Regions from separate parts of the Micromonospora sp. NPDC007271 genome, predicted to be linked through region 1. Evidence: riboswitches for the same ligand, from Rfam matches in the RefSeq annotation. Region 1 holds a riboswitch; the other holds the start of a gene.
What was found. A riboswitch is a leader RNA that binds a small molecule or an ion and turns the genes downstream of it on or off. The one in region 1 is predicted to bind S-adenosylmethionine.
Positions count from the first base shown of each region.

Region 2: another riboswitch for S-adenosylmethionine. It lies ahead of ABZ570_RS27530 (hypothetical protein); the one in region 1 lies ahead of thrC (threonine synthase).

Region 1 covers NZ_JBEYER010000028.1:18,758-26,053, forward strand. The annotation lists gene paaN (phenylacetic acid degradation protein PaaN) at 1-1,657, opposite strand, end outside; gene ABZ570_RS12830 (GNAT family N-acetyltransferase) at 1,710-2,729, opposite strand; gene thrC (threonine synthase) at 3,107-4,393, opposite strand; SAM riboswitch class I at 4,406-4,537, opposite strand; gene ABZ570_RS12840 (DUF4232 domain-containing protein) at 4,668-5,300, shown strand; gene ABZ570_RS12845 (DoxX family protein) at 5,385-5,795, opposite strand; gene ABZ570_RS12850 (ABC transporter permease subunit) at 5,833-6,702, opposite strand; gene ABZ570_RS12855 (alpha/beta fold hydrolase) at 6,720-7,296, opposite strand, start outside.
Region 2 covers NZ_JBEYER010000099.1:16,147-23,442, forward strand. The annotation lists gene ABZ570_RS27525 (hypothetical protein) at 1-1,276, shown strand, start outside; gene ABZ570_RS27530 (hypothetical protein) at 1,441-2,043, opposite strand; SAM riboswitch class IV at 2,072-2,192, opposite strand; gene ABZ570_RS27535 (hypothetical protein) at 2,567-3,718, opposite strand; gene ABZ570_RS27540 (hypothetical protein) at 3,807-4,193, opposite strand; gene ABZ570_RS27545 (S8 family serine peptidase) at 4,483-4,593, opposite strand; gene ABZ570_RS27550 (winged helix-turn-helix transcriptional regulator) at 4,713-5,696, opposite strand; gene ABZ570_RS27555 (S8 family serine peptidase) at 5,846-7,296, shown strand, end outside.

The DNA.
Region 1 (7,296 bases):
ACTGCACGATCCGGAAGCGGTTCGAAACGTACGCCCCGTCCGTCAGTGCGGAGTTCGCCGCCGGGTTCGCTCCCGAGCCGTGGAAGTCGGAGAACGCCGCCGACTGGTTGACGAAGACCCCGCCGGTGAGGTTGCAGGACAGGTGGACGCCGACCTCGATCGCCGCGGCCTCCGCGGCGTCCAGCACCGCCTCGTCCGTGGAGTAGACCGCCGCGGTCAGCGCGCCCTTCTCTCCCACCGTCTCGCGCAGGACCCGCAGGCTGTGCGCGGTCGAGTCGGTCGCGATGGCGAACGAGATCGGGCCGAACCACTCCCGCGAGTAGGTCGCGGTGTCGGTCGCGTCCAGCTTGACGATGGTCGGCGTCCGCACCACCGCGTCGGGGAAGGACGGGTGCTCGACGCTCCGCGACTCCAGCACCGGCTCGCCGACCTTGGCGACCTCCTCCAGCCGCTCCAGCACGCCGTCGTTGACGATCGCGCCGGTGAACTCGACCCCCCGGGCCGGGTCGGCGGTGAGCTTGCCGATCGCCGCGGCGATCCCCGCGGCCACCTCGTCGAAGCTCTTGTGCCCCTGGTCGGTCTCGATGCCGCCCCGAGGGATCAGCAGGTTCTGCGAGGTGGTGCACATCTGGCCGCTGTACAGGCTGAGCGTGAAGCCCAGGTTGCGGCACATCCCGGCGAAGTCGTCGGTGGAGTCGATCACCACCGTGTTCAGGCCGGCCTTCTCGGTGTAGACGGCGGCCTGCCGGGCGTTCGCCTCCAGCCAGTCGCCGTACTCGGTGGAGCCGGTGAAGTCGACGATCTTGACGGCGGGGTGCAGCGCCAGGGTCGAGGCGAGCTTCTCGCCGGCCGCCTCCGGGGCGAGCTGCACCAGGTTCGGGTCGAAGCCGGCCTCGGCGAGCACCTGGCGGGCGTACTTCACGGTGATGGCGAGCGGCAGCACCGCGCGCGGGTGCGGCTTGACGACCACCGGGTTGCCGGTGACCAGGGAGGCGAACAGGCCGGGGTACGAGTTCCAGGTCGGGAAGGTGTTGCAGCCGATCACCAGCGCCACGCCGCGGGGTACCACGTGGAAGGTCTTGCTCATCCGCAGGGGGTCACCCTTGCCGGCGGCCTTCTCCCAGCCGGCCGTGCCCGGGTGGCGGGTCATCTCGGCGTACGCGTACGCGACCGCCTCCAGCGCCCGGTCCAGCGCGTGCGCGCCGCCGGCCTGGAAAGCCATCACGAACGCCTGCCCGCTGGTGAACTGCACCGCGTTGGCCAGCTCGAAGACATGCTTGTGCAGCCGGTCGAGGATCTCCAGGCAGACGCCCGCCCGGGCCTGCGGACCGGCGTCGCGCCAGGCCGGCAGGGCGGCGGACGCGGCAGCCACGAGCTGGTCGGGGGCGGCGTGCGGGTAGCGCACGTTCAGCTCGACGCCGAACGGGCTGACCTCGGTGGCGACGGTCTGCCCGTCACCCGCCTGGTCGAGGGGGAAGTCCTGGCTCAGGTACGCCTCGAAGGCAGCCCTGCCGTCCGCGGCGGCCGTCTCGCCGTACACCCGGGGGCTGGGCGACTCGGGATAGGCGGACCAGTATCCCCGCTCCGTGATCGCGGTCAGCGCGCGGTTGAGGGTGTCGGCGTGCCTGTCGTACAGGGGGTGCGGGGTCTCCGTCATGCCCGCCATCATGCAACAGAAAGCCACCAGATCAGTAGGGGCGTGTCACAGCTCAAATCGTCAGCTGCCAGTCCGTCCAGGCGTCCACCGGACGGAAGCCGAGCTGCTCGTTGATCGCGATCATGTGCCGGTTCTCGGCGGCGTTCCAGGTGTCGACCGCCCGCAGGGCCGGCTCACGGTCGAGCACGTACCGCAGATTCTCGATCTTGACGAGCAGGCCGAGCCGGTGCCCCCGGTGCGCCGGGTCGACGATGGTGATCTGCTGCCAGGCGTGCCAGTCGGCGTTCGGACCCAGGTCGATCAGGGTCCAGGCGACCAGCCGCCCGGTCGCCTCGTGCACCGCCCCGTGGTGGTAGCGGCGACGGCCCCGGGCGTCGAGCGCCCGCTCGGTCGCCCGTACCCGCTCGACGTCGACCCGCTCGGGCTCCCACTCCAGGTCGCCCAGGGGCGCGTCGGCCATCAACCGGCCGTCCAGGTACGCCACGTCGGCGACGTACTCCTCCGGCGCGCCGCCCTGCCAGCGGACGGTGCGGTAGCCGGCCGCCCGTGCCCGCGCGTCGGCGGCCAGGACGGCCAGGGCCGCCTGGTCGAGCCGGCCGGTGTCGAGCCGGCGGCGCACCTCGGCGAGCGCCGGCCGGGCGCCCGTGGCGGCGGCGAAGGCGCCCCCTGCCTCCGGCCGGGCAACTCCTCCGGGCAGCGCCGACACGGTCGCCCCGACGACCCGTTTGCGGCCGTGCTCGCGCAGCAGGCGCAGGCCGTGCTCGTGCAGCGCCCGCCCGACTCCCCGGCGCCGGTACGCCGGATGCACCACCAGCTCGATTTCGGCGTTGGCGGTGTTGTCGAGCTGCGGCAGGGCGAGCGCGAGGTAGCCGGCCGGCACCCCGGCGAGCCGGGCCAGCGCCCAGAGCCGCACGCTGCCCGGCAGCGGGTGCCGGAGGCCGCCGGTGAAGCGCTGCCGGCAGAACGGCGGGAAGTCGGGTACGTCGGCCTGCTCGGCGGCCGCACCGATCTGGTACGCCGCGTCGATCGCGGCCGGGTCGGCGGCGTCGAACGGGGCGATCGTGATGCTCATGCGGTGAGCCTGCGCCACGCACAGCGAAGGGGCCAGCGATATTCTCGCCGGCCCCTTCGGACGTTGGTCGGGAGGGACGTCCGCACAACGCCTCCGGCGTTGGGTCGCAAGAACTTGAAAAGTCTCCGGCGGATGCCCTCCCGCACCGAGCATCTTGCGCCGTCCCATTCCTGCCGTCAAGTCCTTGTCGGCGGGTTTCTCACACTCACAGCGAATAGCCAGTTACCCCACGGATCACCCCGATCCCCCACCCGGGCGATCCCCCCTCCCCTCCCTCCCCACCCCCCTCCCTCGCGATCTTGCAGTTACTGCCGCCCATCTGCCCTTTACGGGGCTTTTGCCACGGCAGCAACTGCAAGATCGACGGGGAGGGTGGGTTAGAGGAGGGTGGCGTCGCGGGCGGCGCGGAGGGAGGGCTTGATGCGGTGGGTGGGGCCGACCTGGGCGGCGACCGCGTCGAGGGTCTTGAGGCCCTCGCCGGTGTTGAAGACGACGGTCTCGGCGGCCGGGTCGAGGCGACCGGACTCGACCAGCTTGCGGAGCACCGCCACGGTGACCCCGCCGGCGGTCTCGGCGAAGACCCCGGTGGTGCGGGCCAGCAGCCGGATGGCCGCCCGGATCTCGTCGTCGTCGGCGTACTCCATCCAGCCGTCGGTGCGGCGGACCGCCTCCAGGGCGTAGAGGCCGGCGGCCGGGTCGCCGATGTTCAGCGACTTGGCGATGCCGGTCGGCTTCACCGGAACGATGGTGTCGGTGCCGGCGTGCAGCGCGGTGGCGATCGGGTTGCAGCCGGCGGACTGGGCGCCGAACACCTTCCAACCGCCGGCCGGCGCCTTCACCAGCCCGATCTCGACCAGCTCGGCGAACGCCTTGTCGATCTTCGTGAGCAGCTCGCCGCTGGCCATCGGGATGACCACCTGGGCTGGGATCCGCCAGCCGAGCTGCTCGGCCACCTCGTACCCCAGGGTTTTGGAGCCCTCGGCGTAGTACGGCCGGACGTTGACGTTGACGAAGGCGGTGTCCTCGAACTCGTCGGTCTCCACCAGCTCGCCGCAGAGCCGGTTCACGTCGTCGTACGAGCCGTCGACGGCGACCAGGTCGCCGCCGTAGACGGCGGTGGTCACCACCTTGCCCTGCTCCAGGTCGCTGGGGATGAAGACCACCGAGGGCACCCCGGCCCGGGCCGCGTGGGCGGCGACCGAGTTGGCCAGGTTGCCGGTGGAGGCGCAGGCGTACCGGGTGAAGCCCAGCGCCCGGGCGGCGGACAGCGCCACCGAGACCACCCGGTCCTTGAAGGAGTGGGTGGGGTTGGCACTGTCATCCTTGACCCAGAGCGGGGCGGTGAGGCCCAGCTCGGCGGCGAGGTGCGGGGCGGCGACCAGCGGGGTCAGGCCGGGATTGAGGGTGACCCGGGTGGCCGGGTCCTGGCCGGCGGGGAGCAGGGCGGCGTAGCGCCAGAGGTTCTTCGGGCCGGCCTCGATCTGCTCCCGGGTCACCCTGGCCAGGGCGGCGCTGTCGTAGTCGACCTCGAGCGGCCCGAAGCACTCGTAGCAGGCATGCTGGGCGGCGAGCGGGTAGCGCGCGGAACAAGCGCGACAGACCAGGGCACGGGCCGGGCTGAGGGTGGTGTCGATGCCGGAGGCGGCGGGAAGCGTCGACGTCATGTCGAGGAAGTCCTCTCATCTTTCCCCGCATCGCCTCGTGCGGCGGGGACGGAATTGGCACCTGCCGGCGTCGCTCGTCGTCGAGCGCGCGGGTGGTTGCCGGGGCGTCATCGGGCCGTATCCCTCAGCCCCTCTGGATGAGGTATGCAGTTGTGCCGTCGAGTCTATGCCCAGGCCACGCTGCCACCGCGCGGGGTTCCCACGCTGTGAACTGCTCGCCACACCTCCCCGGGCCCTCGGCAGCGCCGTGCGGCAGGGCTGACAGGATCGCCGGGTGAGGTTGACGGCCTTCCGGATCTGCGCCCTGACCGGCACGGCAATGCTCGCCGCCTGCACGTCCGGGCCACCGACCGACGGCCCCGCCGCGGCGAGCCGGCCGACCCCCACCACCACCACCACGGTCGTCCCCGAGTGCTCCCCGGAAGGGGTACGCATCACGAGTCTCGGCGTGGACGCCGCCATGGGCCTCCGGGCGATGGGCCTGGAGCTGGTCAACTGCGGCAGCGGGCCGTACGTCCTGGAGGGCCGTCCGGAGCCGCGGCTACGGGACGCCGACGGGCAGCCGCTGGCCGTCGAGATCATCCCCGGGGCACGGGCGATCACCTCGGGTTTCGACGATCCGCCCCGGCGGATGGTGCTGCGCCCCGGCGAGCGGGCCACCGCCGCCCTGCTCTGGCGCAACCTGGTGACCGACGCCACGGTGGTCGCGAGCAACGGCACGTACCTGGAGATCAGCCCGATGGCGGGGCGGCCGGCGTACCCGGTGGAGCTGGACGGGCCGATCGACCTGGGCAACACCGGCCGGCTCGGAGTGAGCGCCTGGAAGCGGAACGACGACCCGGCCCCGACCCGCAGCGCACCACCCGCCGTCCCCGACCCCACCCCGACCCCGGACAACCGCCTCTGACCGGCTCGCCTCGATCAGCTCGGGGACTGGGCGGTGGTACGCCGGGTGGCCCGTTGCGGTGGGCCACCCGGCGGGTCCGCGCGGTCAGGCGGGGACCGAGGAGCACTCGGCCGGGCCCGGCAACGCGGCAACGGAGCGGCGGCGGAGCAGGGCGTCCAGCGCCCAGGTGCCCGGGCCGAGCACCGCGATGAGCACGAACGACCAGCAGAAGAGGGCCGCGAGTTCGCCGCCGTTGTGCAACGGCAGCAACGCGTGCGGCTGGTGCACCACGAAGTACGCGTACGCCATCGAGCCGGCGGCGAGCAGCGCCGCGGGCCGGGTCAGCAGGCCGACGAGGACCAGGGCGCCGCAGGCGAGCTGGATCAACGCGGCCCACCAGCCGGGCCACTGGCCGACCGGGATCGCCTTGCCGGTCGCCGAGTTGCCGCCCAGGACGCCGAAGAGCGACGCAGCGCCGTGGCAGAGGAAGAGCAGACCGGTGACCATGCGGAACAGGGAGAGCGCGGGACATACGGCCCCCCGGGGGCTATGGTCAGCTCGTGACGTCCTTGCGGGTGAAACGCCAGAAGGCCAGGCCCCAGAATCCGGTGGCGTAGGCGATCGCCGAGATGGCCCCGCGGACGAGATCGTCCGTCTGCACCGGGGTGGAGAGCAGGCCCAGCCAGGCGCTGCTGTAGTGGGTGGGCAGGAACGCGCGCAGCCCGCCCAGCGCGGTGATCTGGTCCAGGATGCTGGACAGGATCCAGAGCAGCACCGCCCCGCCGACCGCGCCGAGCGCCGCGTCCGTGGTCACCGACAGCAGGAACGCCAGGCCGGCCACCACCAGCAGGACGACCGCCAGGTAGCCGAGCACCGCGAGCAGGCGGAGCAGCCCCTCCGCCGGGGCCAGCTCGGCGGAGACCTGGCTGCGCAGCGGGGACCAGCCGTACCGGAGGGTGCCGGCGAGCAGCGCGGTGCCGGCCAGCAACAGCAGGGCCAACGCGGAGTACGCGAGCGCGACCAGCAGCTTCACCGCCAGCAGCCGGGCCCGGGGCACCGGGATCGCGAGCAGGTAACGCAGGCTGCCCCAGCTCGCCTCACTGGCCACCGTGTCGCCGCAGAACAGCGCCACCACCACGACCAGCAGGAACGACGCCGAGACCAGGATCGTGAACAGGGTGAAGTTCAGCCCGCCGGAGGTGGCCAGGTCGGCCAGGCTGCCGAACTCCCCCCGGCCGCCGCGGTCGTCCTCGGCGGAGGGGAACTGGAACGCGACCAGGATGATCAAGGGCAGCAGCACCATGAACCCCAGCGCGAGCTGGGTACGCCGGCGCGACGCCTGCCGGCGGAACTCGGCCAGGAACGGCAGCGTCGCCGACGGCCGGTAGCCCTGCGCCGCCCCGCCGCGGTCCGCCGCTCGCACGGATGACGACTGTCCCATCACCGGTCCCCGCTCCCCCGAGAGTTCTCGCCGACCAGGGCGAGGAAGGCGTCCTCCAGGCGGCGCCGGGGCACCACCCGGTCCACCCCGATACCCGCCCGGACCAGCTCGGCCACCACCTCGCTGCGGGCGGTGCCGTTCGTGTCCACCACCAGCCCACCGTCGCCGCCGGGCAGCACCCGTACGCCGGCCAGCCGGTCGAGCACGCCGCGCGCCGCGTCCGGGTCGCTCACCTCGAACAGCACGCTCGGCGACTCGCCGACGATCTCCTCGACCGGGCCGGACGCCACGATCCGCCCCTTGTTGACCACCACGGCATGGGTGCAGGTCTGCTCCACCTCGGCCAGCAGGTGACTGGAGACCAGCACGGCGCGGCCGTCGGTGGCGTACCGCTGGAGCACCCGGCGCATCTCGGCGATCTGCGGCGGGTCCAGGCCGTCCGTCGGCTCGTCGAGCACCAGCAGCTCGGGCAGGCCGAGCATGGCCTGCGCGATGGCGAGTCGCTGCCGCATCCCGTGGCTGTACTTGCGGGTCTTGCGGTGCACCGAGTCGCCCAGCCCGGCGATCTCCAGCGCC
Region 2 (7,296 bases), on a different contig from region 1:
GGTCGTCTACGACCCGCCGGCCACCGCGAGCGGACACCTCGAGGGCCACGCGCGTGCCGACGGGGGTGCCGCCGTGGTGTGGCTGGCGATGGAGGTCGCGCAACAGGTTGGCGCGGACCTACCAGCGCCCGGCGGCAAGGAACTGGGGATCTGGACGATCGACTGTGTGGTCCGAATGCTCGGCACGGCAGAGGATCTCACCGCGCGCGACATCGCTGGCGCGGTGAGCGGAATGACCGGCTGTCTGCAGCACACGCTCGAGCACGAGGTGCGGCTGCGGGGAGTCGACCCCGACCAGGAACTGTGGAAGTCGTATCGGCGCGTTCCGCCGAACGCGCAACGGGCGGTCGCGGCGCTGCGGTGGCTCCGGGCCATCGAGATTGTGAAGTGGGGGCGGCTCGCGGCGGACATGTGGGTCAACGACCGCGGCGCCGCGGCGGACCTCGTCGACGTATCGGTCTGGTGGGAACAGGCACCCGGACCCGCACCCACCGGCAAGTCCGTCTACCTGTACACACTCGACCCGTCGGCGTCCGCCGCCGGAAGCAGCGGCCAGCAGGTCACCGGAGTCTTCGACGGTTCAACGTATCCTCACTCGACCGGTGCGTGGGTCGGCTGCGAGGGGACGCCGGCCACGTTGACATACCAGCTCGGCCATGGCTACCGCCGCCTGCGCAGCTTCGTCGGACTCAGCGGGGAGACGCCCGCTGATGTCACCGCCCGCGTCGATTTCACGCTCGACGGCAACGTCGTCCAGTCCGTGGAGGTGTCGCCCGACCGCAGCGAACCAGTGGACATCGATCTGAGCGGCGTCGGGGAACTGGTTGTCTCGGCGATCAAGGTTGCCGGCGAATGCGAGGTTTCCGACACTCCGTACGGCGTGCTCGGCGACGCTCGGCTCTGGCCGGGCGCCGATCCTGCCACCAGCTCCGTGCCCCAGGCCTTCGTCGGCACATGGCGAGGTCAAATCACCCAGCCCAACAGTCCGCGAAGCCCCTACACCAGCGTCGTCACCCTCAAGGTCGGAGCGGCCGGCGATCAGGTTGGCACGGTCCGGTATCCGGAGCTCGAGTGTCAGGGCACGCTCACGCTGGAGGTGGCGCAGGCTCGGCGGCTGCAGGTGACCGAGGAGATCCGCACCGGATCTCAGTGCAGCCGCGAGGTGAATCTGGACTTCCGGCTGCTCGCCGACGGCCGCATGACCGTAGCCTTCCGCTTCACCCGGGAACGTACCGACAGCCCGATCGGCTGGGGGACGCTCACCAAGGTCGGATGACGGGCACCGAGAACGGCCGGTCCCGGCCTGGCCCGCACCACCAGCCACGACGGCGCGTCCGGTGGCGCGCCATCTGGGGTACGGACCGCCGGCGAGGAGAGGGCCAACGCAGCTGCCGTCGACGATGCCGGGCACCACCAACAGCAGCTGCGCCGGGATGGCGGTCAACGCGCCGAGGATCGGAACCTGGCCTGGGCCTGTCGCAGGCTGCTGAGGTCGGTGGGTACGGGCACGGCGCCGTAGCGGTCGAAGGCATCGACGCTCGCCCCGAGCGATGGTGGCCATCGCCGCTGCCATTCGATCAGGGGCACGGTCGGGCCCGTTGCGCGTAGCGGCTCGGCGAGTCGGTCGAACTCCGCCTGTCGCCATTCGCGTAGTGCGTTCCAGCGCCGGGTTGCGGCGATCAGCGAGCCGGTGACCTCGGTGGCCGTGGCCGCCGGCGGCTGGACCACGTCGCCGTTCATGATCGAGTGTCGTCCCAGTGGCAGTGCGCTGCGGTGGCCGTACCGTTCGCCGACGACTTGCGAGACGTGCCGGCAGGTTTCGCAGCCCAGCCACGACCACCGGGTTCGGGTGGTGACCGTGTCCCGGACGCACAACACGCACAGGTCGAGGTCGCTGGAGATGTCCTGCCCCTGCCACTGCTGCTCCCAGTCCGGCGTACGTGGCTGGCAGCGGCACCGCTGCTCGCGCGGGACACCACCTTGGAGGCATCCGCAGGTCAGGCAGACTGCGAAAGCGGCCAGATCCAGCTCTTCGAATGGCACGGTGAACTCGCCTTCCGGTGCCTCGAGGCACCCGCTCTTGCCGGGCCGCAGTTAGCGGTCGGCCTGGTCTTCTCCCGGGGGCACCGTGCGCGGGTGGCGCGGTTGCCGGGTCAGCAAGCCGGGAGGCTTGACGCTGACCACTCGTGACGTCCACGGAGCATAGAGATCATCGACGCCGGGAGCAACCCCGAGAACCAGGCGGGGAGACATGCGACGACCGCGGTGAGCGGTCGTGTTGGTCGAACTGTTCGTCAGCGGCGAACCGTGCGGTGAGGCGGCTCGAACCTGGCCGACGCAGCCCTGACGCTGCGGCTCTCCGACGACACGACTGCCGGGCGACCACTCACCGTGGACAGCCGGGAAAGCAACCAACAAGTACCTGATCACTTACTGGCACTGGTGGCTCTGGCGCCCGTCCCTTCCCAAATATCGATGGGCGCCAGCACCCCTGAGGTAAGCGGATCACTGTCAGCGAGCGGCGGGCCATCCCGGAAGCTGCGTCGCCCAGCAGTGATGGCGTGGGCTATGGCAGCTGGTCCGGCCACCCGGTTCGGGCCACCACCAGGTCGGTGATTTCTGCGATCGTGTGCCTGTCGGTGTCGATCCGATGGCCGATCGCGGCTCGTTCCAGAGCCTCCGCCTCCTGCGCCGCCTGGTCGGCGACGCTCAGCAGGTGCGCGGTGGGCTTGCCGACCAGTGGATCGCCCGGCTCCGACCAGCTGCCACGACCTTGGCCGCGAAGCATGATCCGGCTGGTCAGCGTGTCACGGTCGGCGTGCAGGCGACACACGGTCACCGCCGATGCGGGCAGCGCGTCGCCGTACACGCCGAGGGCCGCCTCGTCCTCTGCCGGGCCGACCATGACCAGCGCCTGAGCGCCAGCGTCCCGGTAGGTACGCCACAGGGCCGCGAGGTTGCGGGCCTTGAGGCGATGATCGGCAGGCGTAGGGCCGCAGAAGCCAATCTGATTCAGGTCGATGTAGGCCGCCGTCAGCCCGGCGCCGAGAACCTTCAGGTAGACCTGGAAACCGATGGTGGACTTGCCGACACCGGTGGCGCCACACAGCCACAGCACGCGCCCGTCAGGGTCCACACCAGCTCCGAGGCCGTCTGCAGAGTCGCTGCGGACGGGCGACAACGGCCGTTGCGGGTCGCTCAGCCCGGGCCAACCGCTCACGCGGTCGCGCACCTGCCGCGCCACGTCGGCCACGGTGAGCCCACTGGTGTCCACGCAGACCTCGGCAACAGTGCCAGTGTCCAGGTTGGCGGCCTCCTGCAATGCCTGTGCCAGTCCGCCGTTGTGTCCCTGCCGGCCGACGAACCGCTGTGCCAGCTGCTCCTCCTCGGCCCGTAGCCGGCAGACCGTCAACGCCACCTGTGTCAGCTCATCGCGGTGCACGCCGTGACGGGCGTCGACGACGCCCGAGACCACCACGCACCGGGCTCCCGCCGCCCGGTACCCGGCGATGACACCATTCAGATTGCGTGTCTTCATCCGGTGTCGCCCGGGATCGCCAGCCGGCTCCGGATAGCACATCCCGAGTTGATCCACATCCACGTAGCCGGTCTGGACACCAGACCGGATCAACGCCGAGTAGATATCCCAGCCGACCGCGGTCTTGCCGACACCGGGAGGGCCACACAGCCACAGGACTGGAACCACGTCGCCGGTCACCGGCTGAGGCTGGACGGTGTTCCAAGCCATAACCAAAGATCCTTGCGTCCACGGCCCTACGCGTCGAGTCGTTTCCTGAGAGGACCGCTCAGGAGTCGGCAGGCGCAAATCGGAAGGAAGGGCTATTGGGCGTTGGCGAGTAGGACAAACCGGTAATGTCAGTAAAGCCCTGGAGTCGAGCGAGTGCTGAATCAGCGGCGGTTGCGGCCTCCAGGTAAACCCTGATGCCCGTGAAGCGCAGCCAGGCGTCTGCCGTAACAGGGTCGATGCCAAGGCTGTCCAGGTCACCCGTCAGCGAGGCGTGGGCATGAATCCTCAAGTCCCGCTGCTCGACGATCGCGAGATCGATGAGGTCGTACTGGTGGTGCTGGAAGAAGTAGACGCTGCACTCAGCCGGTTCCTCCGCGCCCCGAACTACATGGCCTGCCATGCTGCGCCAACTGGGCACGGAAAGGGGCAGCCACTCGATGTCCACGAAGACCGGGCTGCTCCCGTAGTCCGGGTCACCTCCATGAACGGGAAGCGAAAGCTCCAGGTCAAGGTCGGCGCAAGCCCGATTCTCGGGTTGTCGAACAGCAGCCCGCCCCAAGTTCCCCCGTCGACCGGAACGAGCTCCCCGGCGCGCAGGGAATCCTCGTCGTCAGCCTGGCTCGTCGCAGTGGGGAGTCTCCCACAAGGCCCCGCAACTGCCCGCATGGGCGGGTTCGGCGAACGCCAGCTCGTCCTTGTTGAACTCCGCAGTCCAGTAGATGGCGTTGCGCAGCTCAGCCGAGGTGGCGGGATCCGTTCCGCTTGGTGGCGGAGAGCAGCAGCGCGGCGGCGCCGGCGGCCTGGGGAGATGCCATCGAGGTGCCCTGAAGCAGGGCGTAGCCCACCGGCAGGTGTAGCGGTACTCGCGGCCGGGACCGCTGACCCCTCGGGCTTGGTCAGGCTTATCCGCTCAGCGAGCTCGTGCTGGGCCACGTCCGGCCCGCCGGCAGAACAGGTAATGCGGTCAGACCCATCCGCGGCGGTAGGCGTGCCAGCCGAGCTGCATCCGCGTGGTGGCGCCCGTCGTCTCCATGAGGGCGCGGAGACGGCGCTGGACCGTGCGGGCCGAGGTGCCGAGCTGGTGGGCGAGCGCCTGATCGGTGAGGCCGGCGAGCATGAGCTGCAGGATCTGCCTGTCCATCGGGTCCAGCCCGGTCCCTTTGACGACGAACGGGCGTGCCGAGGCCCAGACGGCCTCGAAGAGCTCACCGGCCAGCGCGGCGAGCGGCCAGCGCAGCATCACCGACGCATGGTCGCTGATCTGCACCATCGCCGTGGCGTCGTCGGCGACCGCGATCTTGCGTAGCGGCTCGTCGGCAATCCGCACCTGCGCTCCCTCTTCGAGCCTCTTTTGGAGGGCACGGGTCGCCGCCGGCTCCTGCAGGAACGCCGTGTCGACGACGATGCGATAGACCACGCCGGCGACGGCGTGGCGGCGTACCCGCTCCAGCGCGTCGGTCTCGTCCTGACCGCGCTTTCCCTGGAGGTCCTCGCTCGTGGTCTCCTCGAATGTGTCGGCGGTGGGGATCGCCTGGTTGGCGCCCGACTGGAAGGCGCGGATGGTGCGTTGGGCGCTGTACTCCAGCTGGAGCAGTCGGTGGGCGACCGATTCGGGGCCCTCGATGAGCTCGACGAGGTCGTGGCCTCGGGCGGGCGCCATCTCGCGGTGGTAGGTCTCCGCGAACTGAGCGAGCAGCTCCTCGGAGCGGCGCAGCTGCTCGCGGGACCGGGCCAGCCGTGGTCCGAGAACCAGCTCGGGCGGGGAGGCGATCATGGCCCCGTCGGGCCCAGGGTGGACCAGGCCGGTGTCGGCCAGCCGGTTCAGCGACGCGGTGATCACGGCGACAGGCCAACCGACCTCGTCGGCGAGCCGGGCGACGCCGGCGCCGGGGAACGCGATGACGGCGCGGTAGACCGCCTCGTCCAATGGCACCAGGTCGTCGAGCACGGCGTTCCTCCTGCCGGTCGTCCCAGCGTCTGCCGGGGTGTCGAGTTCTCGCCATGTCGCCGTCTCGCCACGCCGGAGTCGGCCGGAGGAGACGGCGGTTCGGCGAGAGTAAGGCACGTCCCACCCCACTGCTCGTCCAGGAGCTCTGCATGTCAGATCATCGCCGCGCCCGCGGCCCGGTCAGCGCCCTTGCCGCTCTGGCTCTGGTCGCCGCCCTCCCGGCGCTCGGGGCCGAGGCCGCCCGAGCCGCCGACCAGCCCGCGCCGCCCGCCGTCGCCACGGCGCCCGCGGGCCAGCTGCGGACCTTCACGCTCGTCACCGGCGACGAGGTCACGGCGCATGTCACCGCCGAGGGCCGCCTCGCCGACGTACGCCTGCGGGACGCGTCAGGACGGGACGCCTTGTTCACCACGTTCGCCGGCGTCGGAGGCACCTACGTCTTCCCGGCTGGGATCGAGGCCCAGATCGACGCTGGCACGGTGGACCGCGACCTGTTCAACATCACCAAGCTGCTCGCTGACGGGTACGACGACGCGAGCAGTGACACCCTGCCCGTGATCGTCACCTACACGACCGTGGAACAGGCCGACGAGCTTGCGAAGAAGGCACCGGCCGGAACGCAGATCACCTCGCGGCTCTCCCTCATCAAGGGCGCGGCGGTGCGGATCCGCAAGGGCCAGGCCGCCAGCGTCTGGGGCTCCCTCGCCCCGGCGGGCACGCCGCTGGCCGCACCGAACGGCACCGCCGAAAAGCCGTCGGGCCAGCGCCTCCCGGCTGCCCGGGTCTGGCTGGACGAGGTCGTCCACGCTAACGACAAGAGCGGTGACACCGACAGCCCGACGGTGCCGCTGACCGGCGCCGACGTCGCCCACCGGCTCGGCTACGACGGCACCGGCGTGAAGATCGCCGTCCTCGACACCGGCTACGACACCGGTCACCCGGACCTGGCCGGCCGGGTGGTCGCCGAGCGCAGCTTCATCGGCTGGGAGGGCATCGAAGACCGTAACGGCCACGGCACCCACACGGCCTCCACGGTCGCCGGGACGGGTGCCGCCTCGCAAGGCGAGTACGCCGGGATGGCGCCCGGCGCCGACCTGCTCATCGGCAAGGTGCTCGACAACACCGGCGCGGGCTACACCTCGGGGATCATCCAGGGGATGCAGTGGGCCGTCGACAACGGCGCGAAGGTGGTGTCGATGTCGCTCGGCGCCGTCGGCGCCGAGTGCGCCGGCCCCGACGTCGACGCCGTCAAGGCCCTCGGCGACCGGGCTCTCTTCGTGATCGCGGCCGGCAACAGCGGCCTGCCCGGCTCGGTGTCGACGCCGGCGTGCGCCCCCGGCGCGCTGACCGTCGGCGCGGTGGACCGGCACAACGCCTCGGCGTACTTCACCTCGCGTGGCCCGGTCTTCGGCGGCACCGCCGCCAAGCCGGACATCGCATCGCAGGGCGTCAACGTGGTCGCAGCCCGCGCCGGCGGACGGGGCGACCTGGCCTACGTCTCCTACTCCGGCACCTCGATGGCGACCCCGCACGTCGCCGGAGCCGCCGCGCTCGTGCTCGACGCCCGACCCGATCTCACTCCCGCGGAGGTCAAGGAGGT